DNA from 4 places in the Labrys sp. 22185 genome. Region 4 is predicted to be linked to each of the others. Evidence: predicted binding sites of a transcription regulator. Region 4 holds the regulator's gene; each other region holds the start of a gene.
The links. The regulator LexA, encoded in region 4, represses DNA repair genes until DNA is damaged. The targets are predictions, from matches to a motif close to TGTTCNNNNTGTGTTCNG.
Positions count from the first base shown of each region.

Region 1: the regulator LexA is predicted to act here: its motif matches at 2,128-2,145, upstream of uvrA (excinuclease ABC subunit UvrA).
Region 2: the regulator LexA is predicted to act here: its motif matches at 2,447-2,464, upstream of ACTJKX_RS21475 (YifB family Mg chelatase-like AAA ATPase).
Region 3: the regulator LexA is predicted to act here: its motif matches at 2,786-2,803, upstream of dinB (DNA polymerase IV).

Region 1 is NZ_JBQEPH010000002.1:149,237-153,781, reverse strand. It holds gene ACTJKX_RS05225 (DUF2938 domain-containing protein) at 1-225, opposite strand, end outside; gene ACTJKX_RS05220 (regulatory protein RecX) at 291-821, opposite strand; gene ACTJKX_RS05215 (HAD-IA family hydrolase) at 954-1,610, shown strand; gene arfB (alternative ribosome rescue aminoacyl-tRNA hydrolase ArfB) at 1,651-2,076, opposite strand; gene uvrA (excinuclease ABC subunit UvrA) at 2,221-4,545, shown strand, end outside.
Region 2 is NZ_JBQEPH010000011.1:138,161-142,705, reverse strand. It holds gene ACTJKX_RS21485 (lipase family protein) at 34-1,248, opposite strand; gene ACTJKX_RS21480 (DMT family transporter) at 1,448-2,371, opposite strand; gene ACTJKX_RS21475 (YifB family Mg chelatase-like AAA ATPase) at 2,514-4,052, shown strand; gene ACTJKX_RS21470 (hypothetical protein) at 4,246-4,473, shown strand.
Region 3 is NZ_JBQEPH010000012.1:124,227-128,771, forward strand. It holds gene ACTJKX_RS22320 (L,D-transpeptidase family protein) at 1-118, shown strand, start outside; gene ACTJKX_RS22325 (hypothetical protein) at 269-619, opposite strand; gene ACTJKX_RS22330 (DUF1236 domain-containing protein) at 1,033-1,452, shown strand; gene dinB (DNA polymerase IV) at 1,495-2,763, opposite strand; gene ACTJKX_RS22340 (hypothetical protein) at 3,188-4,545, shown strand, end outside.
Region 4 is NZ_JBQEPH010000015.1:89,667-94,211, reverse strand. It holds gene ACTJKX_RS24800 (TOBE domain-containing protein) at 101-307, shown strand; gene ACTJKX_RS24795 (pentapeptide repeat-containing protein) at 419-1,102, opposite strand; gene lexA (transcriptional repressor LexA) at 1,131-1,853, opposite strand; gene ACTJKX_RS24785 (molybdopterin molybdotransferase MoeA) at 1,966-3,186, opposite strand; gene moaC (cyclic pyranopterin monophosphate synthase MoaC) at 3,183-3,686, opposite strand; gene trpC (indole-3-glycerol phosphate synthase TrpC) at 3,683-4,486, opposite strand; gene trpD (anthranilate phosphoribosyltransferase) at 4,492-4,545, opposite strand, start outside.

The sequences.
Region 1 (4,545 bases), on a different contig from region 4:
GTAATGGCCAATCCAGCCCAACGCCAATTCATGGGCATAGGGTGCGGCCTTGCCGATATCGTCATGGAAGACGCGGCCCTCTTTCAGATGCCAGAACCAACGGCCGACAGGCGCCCAGTTCGGCAGGTTCTCACCGAAGAATTTGTGCAGCAGGATCGCCCATAGATCCATCAGGATCGTTGCACCAACGCCGATCGCAACGCCGCGCCAGAAAAGTTCGAACATGCCGATTCCGCCAAGAGGACTGTATTCATCATACAAAACACGCTGCGCTCGGCAGACGCAAGATTTCAAATTTCGAGAAGAGCGCGGATTTCGTCGGGATCCGCGATGATGATGCGGCGTGCCAGCGAAACGGCAAAGCCACCGCGTGCCAATATAGCGATTTCCCGTTCGATCTCGGCTTCCTTGTCCGTCCGGCGCCAGGGACCGATGCGCCGGCGCTGTGCCAGCCGTGCAGCGGCCCTTTCTTCGGCTGCGTCACTTTCCTCTCCCGCAAGAGCCTCAGCCACCAAAGTGCGATCGACGCCCTTGGCAGCCAGGGCAGCGCCGATCCGGCGCGCCGAAAGGCCCCGGCTGCGTCCGGCGTGAAGGCGTGCCTCCACAAAACTGGCGTCGTCGATGAAACCGAGCTGCCGGCAATAGCCGATCGTGCGCTCGATCAGGTCGGCGACGTCAGCTTCCGGACCCAATTTGCGGCGTGCCCTTCGCTGCAGGACCTGACGGAGGTTGGCGACGCTGGTCGATCGCTGGCCGAGATAATGGAGCGCGGACTTGCGCATCCAGCTTTCTTCGCAGCTCAGCGACGGGATGATGGACATGGCAGCCTCGAATCGTTGGAAAGAACTTGCCGGAACTCGTGGCCACGCGCCATCATCCCCCCGCTCGGACCTGGCTTGACAAGAATCGCGGCACGCCGGCCTCTGCACGTCTTCTTGGATCAGGCGGTTCCCATGTCCTTCTCTCTGGTGATTTTCGATTGCGATGGTGTTCTCGTCGACAGCGAGATCCTGTCGGCCGAAGTCGAGGCCGAGGCCTTGTCGGCCCTCGGCGTAAAAGTCACCGCGCATGACGTGATGCAGCGTTTCCTCGGCCTGACCCAGGAGGCCTTGGAGGAGCGCTTCGAGCACGATTTCGGACTCAAGCTGCCGCCGAACCATGCCGAAACCACACGCAGTATGCTGCGAGCGGCCTATGTAGAGCGTCTGGAACCCATTCCAGGCGTGCGCGACGTGCTCCAAAGCCTGCCTATGCCCTTTTGCGTCGCCTCCAACAGCCCACCTGCAAAGCTTGGTCTCGGCCTCAGCATCACCAACCTGTTCGAACTGGTCTATCCCAACATCTTCAGCGCGAAGCTGGTGGCGCGGGGGAAACCGGCGCCGGATCTGTTTCTCCATGCGGCAAAGGCGCTCGGCGCGGATCCCGCCGACACCGTCGTGGTCGAAGACAGCGTGGTCGGCGTCAAGGCAGCAAAGGCCGCGGGCATGACGGCGATCGGCTTCGTCGGCGGCCTGCACCATATGCCCCCCAGCGAGGAAACCCTGGTAGCGGCCGGCGCCGATCACATCGCCGAGACGATGGACGAGGTGAAGGCGCTGATCCTGGCATGAGCCAGGATGATGGCGGTCGGTAGCGGCGCGCTTCCAGATCTCAATCCATCGAAATCTTGCTGCCGCGTAGCGATTTGACGTTCGAGCGGCGCGATTTCGACTCAAGCCGCCGCGCCTTGGCGGCTTTGGAGGGCTTGGTCGCCTTGCGGGGTGGCGGTGGCGGCGTCGCCGCCTCGCGCAGAAGCGCAACCAGCCTCTCGCGGGCATCTTCGCGATTACGCTCCTGGGTGCGGAAACGCTGGGCAAGAATGACGACAACCCCATCCTGCGTCAGCTTGCGCCCGGCGAGCCTCTGAGCCCGGATCGCAACCTCATTGGGGAGTGAAGGCGAAGTACGGATGTCGAAACGCAATTGCACCGCCGTCGACAGCTTGTTGACGTTCTGTCCGCCAGGGCCGGAGGAGCGTACGAAATCCTCGACGATCTCGCGCTCATCGATGGACAGAGTTGGTGTGATCTCGATCATCCGGCCTGCATAGCGTATGGCTTGGCGCGCCGCCGCTAATTTCTGCGGATAAGTTCACGAATTGTTCTTGTCTTTTCGTACACCCTCCTTCAATTTGCGAGCCAAAGCGCCTATCTCAGGCTGAAAGCCCACAGGATCGTCCGTATGTCTGGCCGCCCCACCTCCGGCAGCGCTGTTCCATCGCCTGCCGATCGCCGCTTCATTACCGTGCGCGGCGCTCGCGAGCACAATCTCAAGAATGTCGATCTCGAAATCCCGCGCGACAAGCTGGTAGTCTTTACCGGCCTTTCCGGCTCGGGCAAGTCGTCGCTTGCCTTCGATACCATCTATGCCGAAGGGCAGCGCCGCTATGTCGAGAGCCTGTCGGCCTATGCGCGCCAGTTCCTCGAGATGATGCAGAAGCCGGACGTCGACCAGATCGACGGCCTGTCGCCCGCCATCTCGATCGAGCAGAAGACCACATCGCGCAATCCGCGCTCGACGGTGGCGACGGTCACCGAAATCTATGACTATATGCGCCTGCTCTGGGCCCGCATCGGCATTCCCTATTCGCCGGCGACCGGCCTGCCTATCGAAAGCCAGACGGTCAGCCAGATGGTGGACCGGGTCATGGCTATGCCGGAAGGCACCCGCCTGTTCCTGCTCGCCCCCGTCGTGCGCGGGCGCAAGGGCGAATACCGCAAGGAGCTCGCCGATTTCCTCAAGCGCGGCTTCCAGCGCGTCAAGATCGACGGCACCTTCTACGAGATCGCCGACGCCCCTGCCCTCGACAAGAAGCTCAAGCATGACCTCGACGTGGTGGTGGACCGCATCGTGGTGCGCGCCGACATCGCCAGCCGTCTGGCCGACTCCTTCGAAACGGCGCTCGAACTCGCCGACGGCATTGCCGTGGTCGAGCTCGCCGACCAGAAGGAGGCCGACGGCTCGCCCAAGCGCGTGATGTTCAGCCAGAAATTTGCCTGCCCCGTCTCCGGCTTCACCATTCCGGAGATCGAACCGCGGCTGTTCTCCTTCAACAATCCCTTCGGTGCCTGCCCGTCCTGCGACGGGATCGGCACCGAGATGACAGTCGATCCCGTGCTAGTGGTGCCTGACGAGACATTGTCACTGCGCAAGGGCGCGCTGGCGCCCTGGGCGAAGTCGACCAGCCCCTATTACAGCCAGACGGTCGACGCGCTCGCCAAACATTACAAATTCGGCGTGACCACGCCCTGGAAGGACCTGCCGGAAAAGGTGCAGCAGGTGTTCCTCTACGGTTCGGGCGAGGAACAGATCGTCTTTTCCTTTGATGACGGCCTGCGCTCCTATGAGACCCGCAAGGCTTTCGAAGGCGTGGTGACCAATCTGGAGCGGCGCTGGAAGGAGACAGATTCCGAACAGGCCCGCGAGGACATTTCGCGCTTCATGGCGAACACGCCATGCAAGGCCTGCGCCGGATTTCGCCTCAAGCCCGAATCCCTGGCGGTAAAGGTCACGCACAAGCATATCGGCGAGATCTCGGCGATGTCGGTGCGCCAGGCCCAGCACTGGTTCGAAGCGCTGCCGGCCGAGCTCAACACCAAGCAGAACGAGATCGCTGTCCGCATCCTCAAGGAGATTCGCGAGCGCCTGCGCTTCCTGGTCGATGTCGGCCTGGATTACCTGACGCTTGCCCGCAATTCCGGTACGCTCTCGGGCGGTGAGAGCCAGCGCATCCGCCTGGCCTCGCAGATCGGATCCGGCCTCAGCGGCGTGCTCTATGTGCTGGACGAGCCTTCCATCGGCCTGCACCAACGCGACAACGAGCGCCTGCTCGAAACGCTGCGGCGCCTGCGCGAACTCGGCAACACCGTCATCGTGGTGGAGCATGACGAGGATGCCATCCTGCAGGCCGATCATGTCGTCGATGTCGGTCCGGGCGCGGGCGTGCATGGCGGGCGAGTCGTAGCCCAGGGCACGCCGGCCGAGGTGATGGCCAATCCGGCTTCCCTCACCGGCAAATATCTGACCGGCCAGCTCTCGGTCCCGATGCCGGCCGAACGGCGCCGGCGCCAGAAGGGCAAGGCGCTGAAGCTCACCGGCGCCCGCGGCAACAATCTCAAGGATGTCTCGGTCGAGGTGCCGCTCGGCTTGTTCACCTGCGTCACCGGCGTTTCCGGCGGTGGCAAGTCGACCCTGCTGATCGATACCATCTACAAGGCCGTCGCCCGCAAGCTGAACGGCGCGCTGGAGCACCCTGCCCCCTATGACAAGCTCGACGGCCTGGAACTGATCGACAAGGTCATCGACATCGATCAGTCGCCGATCGGCCGCACCCCGCGCTCCAATCCGGCGACCTATACCGGTGCCTTCACGCCCATCCGCGAATGGTTTGCAGGCTTGCCCGAGGCGAAGGCGCGCGGCTATCTGCCGGGGCGCTTCTCCTTCAACGTCAAGGGCGGACGCTGCGAGGCCTGCCAGGGCGACGGCGTCATCAAGATCGAGATGCAC
Region 2 (4,545 bases), on a different contig from region 4:
GGACGGCCAGGGGCGGCATTCCGCGTACCGGCCTCATGGTATCCCGGCGCAGGCACTTTGTGCCGGAACGCCCTTGAAGCGATCGGCGAACCAGTTGGGAAGGGCCGCGACAGCGACGGGCACGATGTTTTCGTGGTCGAGGCCCTTGCTCTCGCGGTAGTCGACTGTCACGCCCTGCTGGCAAAGATCCCGGGCAACCTTGCGGTTGAGCTCGACGGGCACGGCAATGTCCTTGTCCCCCTGGAAGAAGACGAACGGCACGTTCCTGACCGGCAGGAAGGCATCGTTCGCTTCCAGCCATTGGCGCCAGGGCTTGCCCGGCTGCAGGCCATCGCGATTCGCGAAGAGCGTGGTCGGCTTCCCCTCCGTCTTCTCCGCGATCGCCCAGCAGCCCGCGCTCAGATGTTCGAGCATTTCCAGTCCGTCGGTCGACAGCACATCCCGCAGCGCGAGTTCGGGATGGCCGACCCGCAGGCCGACCATGCGGGAGATATAATAGCCACCCGTGACTGTCGTGGTCAGGTCGTATTCGGTCAGATCCCAGTGCCGGGAAGCCGGGGCGATTTCCCCCGCGCCGAGCAATTCGAGCTCGGGGGCATAGGCCTGCTGGAGATGGGCAAGCCAGAGCGATGTCTGCCCGCCTTGCGACCAGCCATATTCGACGAAGCGCGGCCCGGCATCCGCGCCGGGAAACGTCTGGGCAAGGCGCACCGCGTCCAGGGAGGCCTTGGCCTGGGCAGCGCCGTTGAGATAGGCCGTGGAGCCGGGCGTGCCCAGCCCCTGGTAGTCGCTCGCGACGACCACGAAGCCCTTGTCCAGCATCTGCTCCAGGGCGGGGATGCGAATGCCCCATTTGTCGACGAGGCTGCGCCGGGAGGGCGCGCAGCTATCCTGCATGCCGGCCGTTTCGTGGTTCCAGAGCACGAGGTGCCCAGGCTGCTTCCTGGAGGCGGCGGGCAGGTAGATCTCGCCGGACACATAGGTAAGCTTGCCGTCGGCCCCTTCCGTCACATAGACGACGTTCCAGGCCTTGGCGCCCTTTGGAGCGTCGAAACGTTGCTGCACCCAATAGATGTCACCGCGCTTGGCGCCGGCCGGCACCTCGGTGGGCACGTCGTCCCAGAAGGCTGACCCCTGGGGACCGGTCCTGAGCTCCATCGAGGAAGTCGGAGCTGCCGCGAGCGGGCGGGCCGCCAGGGCCGACAACAGCAAGGCTCCGATAACCGCAAGGGCATATGACAATTTCATGCGCGCCTCCCCAATCTGTCTCTTTTGTTTTTCCTCATGGCCTGTTTGGCGGCAGAGGATGTAGAGCTTGGGGGAATGTTGCAGAGGGCGGAAATCGCTACAAATAGTATGTTGGCCGCCAGACATAACCGATAGGTTATGAGAGACAGACTCACTATTCCTCGAATCGCATGGGCTTGAAGAGCCAAGGCGAGGCTTATCATCCGAGCTTTCGGGCTGGCATCGTCATGGCGACGACACCGACGACCACACAGGCCAGGCCCACCCAAGCCGTCGAGGATAACGTTTCTCCAAGAAACAGGACGCCGATCGCAACACCGATCGGCACCCGAAGATAAGCCTGTGCGGTCGTGCCGACGGAACCGAGCGTTTGCACGAGCCGGAAATAGATCACGAAAGCCAGCGCCGTCGAGAAAACAGAAAGCGCAAGGAGAGCCAGCACGGAAGTGGCACTGGGAGCCAAGGTCCAGGGGCGATCGACGATGAGACTGGCCGGCACCAGGACCATCGCGCCTGAGACCAGCGAGCCGGCGGCCGGTATCATCGGATCGAGCCCCCTGAAGGACTTGCTGAAGATCGCGGCGCCGGCATAGCAGAGCGTGGCGGCGACGATGGCGAGCTGCGCGCCCATTTCATGCCCGAAGCCGCCGAGCGCCTCCACGCCGACGATCAGGCAGGTTCCGATCAGCCCTGCCGCAACGCCGAACAGCTTGCGGCCGGTGACGGCTTCGTGGCGGGTGAGCGCCGCCGTCAGCAGGAAGGCGAAGATTGGCGAGGTGGAATTCAGGATCGTCGCAAGGCCCGCATCGGTCGTCTGTTCGGCCCAGGCGATCAGGGTGAAAGGCACGACGCTGTTGAGGCAGGCCTGAAGAGCGAAGCGCTCCCATATCCGCCGATCCGCCGGCAATCCCAGCCCGCGCAGCCGGAGGACGGCGACGAGAATGGCTCCTGCAATCAGGGTCCTGGCGGCGATCAACGTGACCGGTGGAATGGTTTCGACGCCGACCTTGATAAAGGCGTAGGACGCTCCCCAAAGGGCAGAAAGCGCCAGAAGCAACACCGGTTGGTTTGCCATGTTCGCCATGCCGGCCATCGCGTTCCCGTTCTCATCGAGGCTGTTCATGCCCTCCTGCCTAGCTGGAACCGCAGCCGAATGTTTCGGTGCTCACCGAACTGTCGAGCACCGATAGTCACGTTTTGTTCTCATTTTGCTTGGCGATGCCGCGCTTCCTCGCTATCGTTGGGCAGGCTGACGGGGAAACGAGATGGTATCGCGCGTCGCGACGGTGGCATTCGAGGGCGTGGAAGCGCGCCAGGTCGACGTGCAGGTCCAGATCATGACCGGTTCGGTGGTGTTCACCATCGTCGGCCTGCCCGACAAGGCGGTATCGGAAGCGCGCGAAAGGGTGCGCGCCGCCCTGACCGCCGCCGGCCTGGCCCTGCCGGCCAAGCGCATCACCGTCAATCTCGCCCCGGCCGACCTGCCCAAGGAAGGCTCGCATTTCGACCTGCCCATCGCGCTCGGGGTGATGGCCGCCATCGGCGCCATTCCGCATGATGCGCTGGAGGGCTACTGCGTGCTGGGCGAGCTCGGCCTCGACGGCACCATCACCAAGGTCGCCGGCGTGCTGCCATCGGCCGTCGCCGCCAATGGCCGCGGGCTCGGCCTGATCTGCCCGGCCGCCTGCGGGCCGGAAGCGGCCTGGGCCAGTCCCGAGATGGACATTCTCGCCCCGCGCTCCCTGATCCAGCTGGTCAATCATTTCAAGGGCACGCAGTTGCTCTCCCGCCCGCAGCCGCGTATCGCCGCGGCGCCGGCCACCCTGCCCGATCTCAGGGACATCAAGGGCCAGGAGACCGCCAAGCGCGCCCTGGAAGTGGCGGCCGCCGGCGCGCATAATCTCTTGATGATCGGTCCGGCGGGTTCCGGCAAGTCGATGCTGGCGGCAAGGCTGCCCTCGATCCTGCCGCCCCTGGTGCCGGCCGAGCTCCTGGAAATCTCGATGATCCATTCGGTGGCTGGCCAGCTCGCCGGCGGCGAACTCACCAGCCGGCGCCCCTTCCGCGCGCCCCATCATTCAGCCTCGATGGCGGCGCTCATCGGCGGCGGCATCCATGCCCGGCCGGGCGAAGTCTCGCTCTCCCATCACGGCGTGCTCTTCCTCGACGAGATGCCGGAATTCGCGCCGCAGACCCTCGATGCCCTGCGCCAGCCGCTGGAATCGGGCGAGGCCGTGATCGCCAGGGCGAATGCCCGCGTCGCCTATCCCGCGCGGATCCAGCTCGTCGCGGCGATGAACCCCTGCCGCTGCGGCAAGGCCAACGATCCCGGCTTCGCCTGCCGGCGCGGGCCGGTGGAGCGCTGCGCCGCCGACTACCAGGCCCGCATTTCCGGCCCGCTGCTCGACCGCATCGACATCGTCGTCGAGGTGCCCGCCGTCTCGGCCGCAGACCTCATCCTGCCGCCGCCCGCCGAGGGGTCGGCCGAAGTGGCGGCCCGCGTCGCCGAGGCCCGGGACCGCGCCGCCCGGCGCTACCGCACGCTCGGCCTGCCCGACAGCTCGACCAATGCCAGCGTGCCGGTCAATGTGGTCGAGGAGGTCGCTCGTCCCGATGCCGCGGCCACCAAGCTGTTGCGCGATGCCTCGGAGGCCATGCGCCTGTCCGCCCGCGGTTTCCACCGCGTGCTGCGCGTTTCGCGCACCCTGGCCGATCTCGACGGCGAGGCCGATGTCGGCCGGATCCACATCGCCGAGGCGCTGAGCTACCGGGCGCGGACGGACAGGGCGACGGTGCTGGCGTGAGCGAAAGCGCACCATCAGCGGCAGAATGACGGATTATCGATGGCATCCGCCACTCCTTCAAAGGTGATCCTCTTGCGCTCTTCCCTTTTTGCTTCTCGCTGCTGCCCTTTCTTTCTCGCCAGCTTTCTCGTCAGGCCTGGCGATGGCGGCGGAGCATCCCTGCATGGGAGATGCCGGACGCAGGGCAAAAGCCTTGATCGCCTTCAACTACGGGACTTCGCTCGATTACGCTCTTTTGAGCGAACTGCCGATCCGCGTGCTGCCACCGATCAAGCGCCCCGAGATCGGTGACCGCCTCGATGTGATCGAGGCGGTCGGCTTCGTCAATCGCGCGCGGTATCGCGTGCGTATTCTTTATGCGCAGGGCCGCTGCACCATGCTGGGCCAGGAGATCGTGGATGTCAGCAGCCGGGTGGATTGATCGGCACGCTGGCGACGCGGCCGCCAAGCCGCTATCTGCAGACCACCCAGCCGATGTTCACCCGAGACATGT
Region 3 (4,545 bases), on a different contig from region 4:
TGGCTGCATCCGCCTGACCAACTGGGACGCCGAGGACCTCGCCACCATGGTCAAGCCGGGCGTGAAGGTCGACTTCAAGGACGATGCCGCACAAGGCGAGAACAAGCGCTCCCCTTGACGATGTGCAAGGCCTGTGCCGCCTCTCGGTCTTGTGAAGCCAACGGCTTTGATATTCGCCCAGGTCTTTCTGAGCTCTCGGAACGATATGCTTCGCCCCGGCGCCGCCTTTGCATAGCCCCCACCGCCGCCTCAAAGCGCTGTTCCCGTCCTAATCCGGCGCCATCCGGCAGTTGGGGCCAACCCACTTGTTGATCGAGGTGTCGAGTTCATTTTCCATCATTGCAGCATTGCATACTGTATAGCGATCGTCGCCACGCCGAGCCATGCTGCGGTCCCTATATTGGCGAACCAGCGTATCGTGATCGGGGGGCTGCTGGCGTTTCTGCCGCAATGACAGTTGCATCATGCAGTTGGCAAAGGGATCCGAGCCCTCTGTAAAGCCAAAGCCAGCGCACTGGGCCTTGTAGTCCGACATCGGATCGGCGTTTCCTTTGTCGGTCACACAACCCAACAAGGAGACGACGAGTGCGCCAACCGCTAGAGACGCCAATGAACGCATTATACGGTTTCCCTTTTCACTCATAATCCTTTTGCGAACGGCGGATTAGTGCCCCGCGAGCGCGGCATTTTTCAATCACTCATCAGGCATCCCTGCCCATTTCATCAGCATCCCAGATGTTCTTGCGAATTTCATTGTGAGGTATCGCGCAGCAACAATCAGGCGCCATATCGATCAGGCTTCGTCCAGACGAGACGATGTAGGCAATGCGTCCGGCAAATATCTGAATAGAATCTCGTGCGCTTTGTTGCCCTCCCCCGGCGCGAAGCAGTTGACCAGGCGGGACCTCCTGTAACAATCGGTATTCCTTTGTGAAGGAAGGCGGCGCAGCACCAGTGGAACCTCGCCACGCCAACGCAGTTCGGCCCACGATTCCCACAGCGGGACAATCCGATGTGAACAGGAGGTCGACAATGACTGCAAGATCAATGCTTTTCGTGACGAGCTTGGCACTTTGCATCGCTGCACCGTCGGCGGTACTCGCCCAGGGCGTACTGCCCGGGGCCAAGGAAGGGGCCGAACAAGGTAACGACGCCGCGGGACCGGTCGGCGGTGTCGTCGGAGGCGCGGTGGGTGCCGTCACCGGCGGGATCAACGGGTTGATTGGTATTAAAGAGAGGCCGCGTTTCAAGAAATACGTGATCGAACAGCATCCCCGCGTGTTCAGGTACGACCAGCCGGTAGCGGTTGGTACAGTCCTGCCCTCAGACGGCGTCGAATATTATGAAGTGCCCGCCGAGTACGGGCATATCAGCTATCGATACGCGTATGTGAACGACGAGGTCGTCCTTGTCGACCCAGGGACGCGGCGGATCGTGCAGATCGTGCAATAGGCAAATTAACGCGCGCAGGGCTGTGCATCGTTACGGCCCTGCTTATCCGTCCGCCTCATAGCCACCCAGTTCTTTCTGCGCAAGTTCTCTGAACGCATCCGGAACAGACCGCTTCCGATGCAGCGCCGCCGTTGCGTAGCCCACCGCGTCACGCCCGAAACGCCGGCGGATCGCATCCATGGCACGATCGGCTGTTTCTCTTGCGGCTCCCGGGCTGGCGCCGCGCTGCCGTTTCTCGTCGGGAAGGGCGAGTGGAAGATCGAGCTGGATCTCCCGCTCTTTGTGCAAATGGGAAACGGAAACCGCAACCAGCGTGATGATGGTCTCTCGCGGGTGATCGGCAAGCGCGATGCGCACCAGCCTGGTGGCAATCTCCGCCAGCACAATCGTCGCTGCGACCGGCGCCTCCAGCGTTGCCGACCGCGTGACGGCACGCATGTCGGCAAACCGGACGCGCACGGTCACGGTCCAGCCGGCCAGGGCCTTGGCGCGAAGGCGCGAGGCGACGCGATCGGCAAGCTGAAGCACGACCGGCACGAACACGCCTTCGATGGCGGGTTGCCGCCCCAGCGCGGATTGCGCGCCGGCGGATCGGGCTCTGTGCTGCGTGCGGATTCGGCGGGGATCCCGGTTCCAGGCGAGTGAGCGGAGCTTTTCGCCAGCCGCGCGCCCCAGAAGCCGCTCGATCGAGTGGCCGGGCGTATTGGCGAGCTGCCCGATGGTAAGAATGCCACGCTCCTTGAGCCTGGCCTCGGTCACCGGCCCGACACCCCACATCAGGCCGACCGGGAGGTCATGAAGAAAGTCGAGCTCGTGAGCCGGATCGACGACGACGAGGCCGTCCGGCTTTGCGACCTGGGAAGCGATCTTGGCCAGGTGCTTTGTCCGCGCGACGCCGATGGAGATCGGTAGACCCAACTCGTTCCGCACACGCTCTCGAATGGTTGCCGCGATATCGGCCGGCGTCCCGAAGAGATGGGTGCAGCCGGCGACATCGGCGAAAGCCTCATCGATCGAGATACGCTCTACCAGCGGCGTGAAGTCCCCCAGGACGGCGATCGCCGCATCGCCAAGACGCTGATATTCGTCGAAATGCCCACCAACGAAAAGGAGTTGCGGACACAGCTCCCTCGCCTTGCGGCCCGACATGCCGCCATGCACCCCGAAAGCCTTGGCCTCGTAACTCGCCGCCAGCACCACCCCGCCGCCGACGGCGATCGGCCTTCCGCGCAGATTGGGGTCGAGGAGTTGCTCGACCGAGGCATAGAAGGCGTCGAGGTCGGCGTGGAGAATGGTGGCAAGGGTTTCCATGACCCGGAATCCCGCATCGCGATGTTCCTTATTTGTTCTAGATAACGAAGGCAAAGTCAAGGCCCTGGAAGCGGCTGGCAGCTCCAGCCCCCGAGCGGTAAGCCAGCGATCGCCGAAACGCTCGGTGCCGCACCAAGCGAAAGCTCGCCGATGGTCTCGTATCCATTGCAGCGCGTGCGTGTTCATTCGCCATCGTCGCGACGGCAAGCATCAAGGCGCCGCTTTCAAGGACGGTACAGCCAGTCCTTCCTGTCACAGAAGGCCACAGGCGCCATGGCAGTACGCACGCCCATGGCTCAACAGACACAATCCTAGGCCCCGGCGGCAAAACCACCGCTATGATAGCCGCAGCACTGCCTATATAACTACGCCGTCGGCTAAAATCGCGACTGATTATTTCGTTTGAGTTTCTGGATATTGCATCTTGAAGAGCACTGCCCTCGCCCGCCTGTTGCAGGGGATCACGAAGCCTTCTCACGACAAGCGTCCCTCGATCGAGACCTTTGCGGATATCGACACGGACCGGCTCGCTGCCGAGCTCAATCTTGCCGGCCGGGGAAGAGAACGCGGCGGCAACGAGGAGCCTGCGACGTCATCCGAGACGATGGACTCGGTCGAGACCCAGATCATCGAGCGTATCGAGGCCGCAAAGAAGGCCGCTCATGCCACCATCGAGGATGAGTTGCGCACCTATGCCGAACGCCTGGCGGCTCTCGATTTCGAGGACAGGTTCACGCAGATCCAGCATACCGCCCCGGCAGCCGTCGGCGATTTCAAGCTGGAAGCACGCGCGGGACGCGACGACCTTTATGCGCTGCGTCGCAACCTGCGCGACCTCGACGCCGAGCAGCAGGCCTTCCGACGCAAGCACAAGATCGACCGCACCGCCCGTGTTCATGGCGGGGCAGCGACCTTCCTGAAAGTCGCCCTCCTCATCGTGATGTTCGTGGTGGAAGCGTTCGCGAATGGCAACTTCCTGGCCAAGGGCAGCGAACAGGGCCTGCTCGGTGGCGTGACCGAAGCCATTTCCTTTGCCGCCCTCAACATTTTCGGCACCTTCATCATCGGCCATTTCGGCGTCAAGCAGATCGCCCACAACAGCGTATTCCGCAAAGGCCTGGGGGTGCTGGCCTTCTGCTTCTACGTGGCCTTTGCCCTCGGCCTCAATCTCGCCTTGGCCCATTATCGCGACGTCTCCCCCCAGTTCCTGGAGGGAGGCGGCGAGCGGGTGATGCAGGTCATGGCCACCACCCCCTTCCAGCTCCGCGATCTCAATTCCTGGCTGTTCTTCGGGCTTGGCCTGATGTTCTCCGTGGTCGCCCTGATCGACAGCCTGACCTTCTCGGATGCCTATCCCGGCTATGCCGAAGTCCAGCACCGCCTCGAAGCGGCCAGGGACGCCTATCGCGACCGCAGGGCGGAACTCGATGAAAACCTGAAGGACGTTCGCGACGAATATCAAGACAGGATGCAGGATATCAGCAGCGACCTGTCCCTGCGGCGGAGCGAGTATGAGGCCATCATCGCCAATCGCGCGCGCATGCTGAAGCTCTTCAGCCAGCATCAGGACCATCTGGAACGAGCGGCCAACACGCTGATCGGTTTCTATCGCGAGGCGAATGCCAAGGCTCGCAAGACGCCGCCTCCGGCCCGTTTCGCAAGCCCCTTCTCGCTTGCAAAGGTCAGCGTGGAGGCCAACACCGAGGGCGAATGGAGCCTGCGCGACCTGCGATCCCGCATCGAACAGATCCAGGCGATGCTGACGGCCGAGGTGAAGGAGAT
Region 4 (4,545 bases):
GGAAGGGGCCACCACCACGCTAATTTCACCAGTATTTGCCGGTGGACATTGCTTCAGGAATGATGATGATCGCGTCTTTCGCGTCGCCAAGGGAAGTTTCATGAAAATCAGCGCCCGCAACCAGATCAAGGGCACGATCAAGAGCGTGACGAAGGGGCAGACGACCTCCCACATCCAGCTCGAGGTCAACGGCACCATCATTACCGCGTCGATCACCAATGAGGCCGTCGACGACCTCAATCTCAAGCCCGGCCAGAATGCCTATGCCGTCATCAAGGCCTCAGACGTCATGATTGCTGTCGACTGACCTGTCTTCCCGGTTCATGACGACCTTCGGCGGTGCTCGGGCGAATAGTGGTTCGAGCACTCCTGGTTGCCTGGTGTCGAGCGGATTAGCCTGCGAATTCCGAAGGCTCTCTCAGGCAATCCGCAAGCCCAGTTCGGCCAGCAATTGGCCGGCCTGGCCTTTCGAGATCGTGGCGCCCTTGAAATAACGGGTGTCTGCCAGCTTCAGCCCGCCGAGATCGGCACCGCGCAAGTCGGCACCCTCGAAGCGAGCATCGACAAGATTGGCATCACGCAGACTGCATTCCTCGAAGATCGCCTCGCGAAAATCACATTGGCGCAAATCGGCCTGGGTGAAGTCGAGGCGACGCAGCACGCTCTTTCGGAAGGAAAAGGCCGGCAGCTTGGCCGACATCAGCAGAACTTCCTCGAAAACCAGCCCCAGCCCCGAGGTTTCGGAGAGGTCCGCCCCGGTCAGCTTGCAACCGGTAAAAGCCGTCGAGGCCGCCTTGGCGCGCCGGAAGCTGGTATTGCTGTAATCACCGGTGCGGAACGCCGCTTCCTCTAGGTCCGTGCCACGGAAATCGGCGCCGCTCGCCTTGCAGTTGCGCCAGAGTGTATTGGCAAGCCTGGCGCCGACCAGCTTGGCGTTTCTGAGCCTGCAGCGCTCGAAGGCCCAATGAGAGAGATCGAGACGCGAAAGATCGCACTCCTCCATCTCGCAATCGACGAGGGAATGGGGAAGCTTCGTCGCGAGCAGGTTTTCGACATCGCGGCGCCGCAAGCTGCAGTTCGCGATCGCGCGAAGCGCGTTCATAGCCGGCAAGCCACGATGTCGGCCACGCTCAATAGCGACGGAACAAACCGACCAGCTTGCCCTGGATCTGCACCCGGTCGGGCCCGAAGATACGGGTTTCATAGGCCGGATTGGCGGCCTCCAGTGCGATGGAGGCTCCGCGCTTGCGCAGGCGCTTGAGTGTCGCCTCCTCGTCGTCGATCAGTGCCACGACGATGTCGCCGGTATCGGCGTGGTCCTGGCGGCGGATAAGCACGGTGTCATTGTCGAAGATACCGGCTTCGATCATGGAATCGCCGCGCACTTCCAGGGCGAAATGATCGCCGGAGGACAACATTTCCGGCGTGACGCTGATGGTGTGGCTCTTGGACTGGATGGCGGAGACCGGCGTGCCGGCGGCGATACGCCCCATCACCGGGACGAGGACCGGCCGGCCGACCTCGTCGTCAATTTCAGGCCTGACGGGGCGAACCTTGCCGAGATTGCCCTCGATTACATTGGGGCGGAAACCACGCTGGGAAGAGGCGAGCGACAGGCCGCCACCGCTCGGCACCGCCGATTCGGGCAGGCGCACCACTTCCAGCGCACGGGCGCGGTTGGGCAGGCGCCGAATGAAGCCACGCTCCTCCAGCGCCATGATCAGGCGGTGAATGCCGGACTTAGACCTGAGGTCCAGTGCTTCCTTCATCTCATCGAAGGAAGGAGGCACACCCTGTTCCTTCAGGCGCTCATGAATGAACCGAAGCAATTCATGTTGTTTCTTGGTCAGCATGGCTATCCCGTCGTGGCGGCCGCGAATCACGGTGAAGGTGTAAACAAAACAAGAACAGTGCTACATGTTCCTACTGTGTTCTGCAACAATGAAGTTCAGGTTAAAGACGTGGTCAATAGCCGGCCGCACGAAGATCGATGATCTCGCAGGTCTCACCCGCCTTTGCTTCGGGTGCGAAGGGCGGCCGGATCACCAGGCAGTCGGCATGCTGCATCACGCTGACGAGCGACGAATCCTGCAGTGCCAATGGCTCCACCTTGAGGATGTCTGACGTATCGTCAAGCAGGAAGCGGGCCCGTATATAGTCCTCGCGGACATCGTTGGCCGGCCAGGAGCGGGCAAAGACGGCCTTGCGGCGTGGCGGGCCGGCGTCGGAACGGCCAAGCAACGCGCGCAGCAGCGGCACCAGGAAGAGGACGCCGCAAACCACGGAGGAGACCGGATTGCCCGGCAGTCCGAGGATGTGCATGGCGCCGAGCCGCCCATGCAGCAGCGGCTTGCCTGGCCGCATCGCGATTTTCCAGAAGCCGAGCCGCATGCCTTCGCGGGTCAACGCGGTCTGTATCAGATCGTGATCGCCGACGGAGGCGCCACCGATGGTGACGAGCACATCGGCCTTTTCGGCGCGAGCTCGCTTGATGGCGGCTTCCAGGGCCGGGAAGTCGTCGCTGGCGATGCCGAGGTCGAGCACTTCGCCGCCTTCGGCCTCGACAAGGGCGCGGATGGCGAAATTGTTGGAGGCAACGATCTGGTTTTCGCCGATGGCCTGGCCGGGCAATACCAGTTCGTCGCCGGTGGCGAGGATGGCGACCTTGGGGCGGCGGTGGACCGGCAGACCAGGGTGGTTCATTGCGGCGGCGAGGGCGATATCGCGGGGGCCGATGACGGTTCCAGGCCTCAGGGCCTCACGGCCTTCGGCAAAATCCAGTCCGCGGCCCCGGATATGCTGGCCGGGCTTGGCCGTGGCCTCCAGGATGACGCGATTGCCGTCGCGCCGGGTCTGTTCCTGGATCACCACGGTGTCGGCGCCGTCAGGTACGGGCGCGCCCGTAAAGATGCGCACGGCCTGGTTCTCGCCGACCCGACCGGCATAGCCATGCCCGGCGGCAGACTCGCCGATCAATTCGAGGCTGGCTCCCTGCTTGGCGTCATCCACGCGTACTGCATAACCGTCCATGGCCGAGGCGTTGAAGCCGGGCTGGGTTCTCAGCGCGGTGATGGCGGAAGCAAGCACGCGTCCGCGCGTGGCGTGCAGTGGCACGGTTTCGACAGGAAGCGGGGTGACGCCGGCAACCACCTTGGCCAGCGCGTCCGCGACGGGAAGCAGGCTCATGGATTTTCCTCCGCATGCCAATCGCCGGATTTGCCGCCGGACTTCTCTACGAGCCTGATCGCCTCGATGCGCATGCCCCGGTCGGCGGCTTTGACCATGTCATAGATGGTCAGGCAGGCGACGGAAACAGCGGTCAGCGCTTCCATCTCCACGCCGGTCTGACCCGCGACCTTGGCTGTCGCCCGCACCGTCAGACCGGGCAGAGCGGTGTCGGGCTCGATCTCGACGGCGACCTTGCTGAGGAGCAGCGGGTGGCAGAGCGGAATGAGTTCATGGGTTTTCTTGGCGGCCATGATACCGGCGATGCGGGCCGTGGCGCGAACATCACCTTTCTTGGCATCGCCCGACAACACGAGGTCGAGCGTCTCGCGCTGCATCACCACCCGCCCTTCGGCGACTGCGGTGCGGCTCGTCACGGCCTTTTGCGAAACATCGACCATGTTCGCCTCGCCGGAGGCGTCGAGATGGGTAAGGCCAGGATTCGTATTTTGCCGGCTCATGCCGCCTGGTCCACAGACAGCAGGGCACGCGTGGCGGCGGCGACGTCGGCCTGGCGCATCAGGCTCTCGCCGACCAGGAAGGTGTTGACATCAGCCTTCTGCAGGCGCTGGACGTCGCCGGGTGTGAAGATGCCGCTTTCGCCGACCAGGAGACGATCGCCGGGTACCAGCGGCGCCAGTGTCTCGGTCGTCTCCAGGCGGGTGACAAAGTCGTTGAGATCGCGATTGTTGATGCCGATCATGCCGACATCGAGCGTGAGGGACCGCTCGAGCTCGTCGTGATTGTGGATCTCGCACAGCACGTCGAGGGACCAGTCCTTGGCGGCCGCGATCAGCGCACGGGCTTCGGCGTCGGTGACGCTGGCCATGATCACCAGGATGCAGTCGGCACCCCAGGCTCTTGCTTCCACCACCTGGTAGGGATCGTAGAGGAAGTCCTTGCGCAAGGCGGGCAGCGATACCGCCGCACGTGCCGCGGTGAGGAACTCGGGCCGCCCCTGGAAGGAGGGCTCGTCGGTCAGCACGGAAAGACAGGCTGCTCCGCCGGCTTCATAGGCGCGGGCAAGTGTCGGAGGGTCGAAATCGGCGCGGATCAGGCCTTTGGACGGACTCGCCTTCTTGATCTCGGCAATCAAAGCAGTATCGCCGGCGTCGAGCTTGGCTTGGAGGGCCCTCTGGAAGCCGCGTACGGGGCTGGCCCGGTCCGCCAACTTGATCAGCTCAGGCAGCGGGCATGACGCCTTCGCTGCCTCGATCTCGCGGCGCTTATAGGCTTCGATCTTCTGGAGAATGGTGGCCATGGCACTCACGCGTTGGAAATTTCAACCAAACGGTTGAGCGTTGCTAGGGCCTTGCCCTT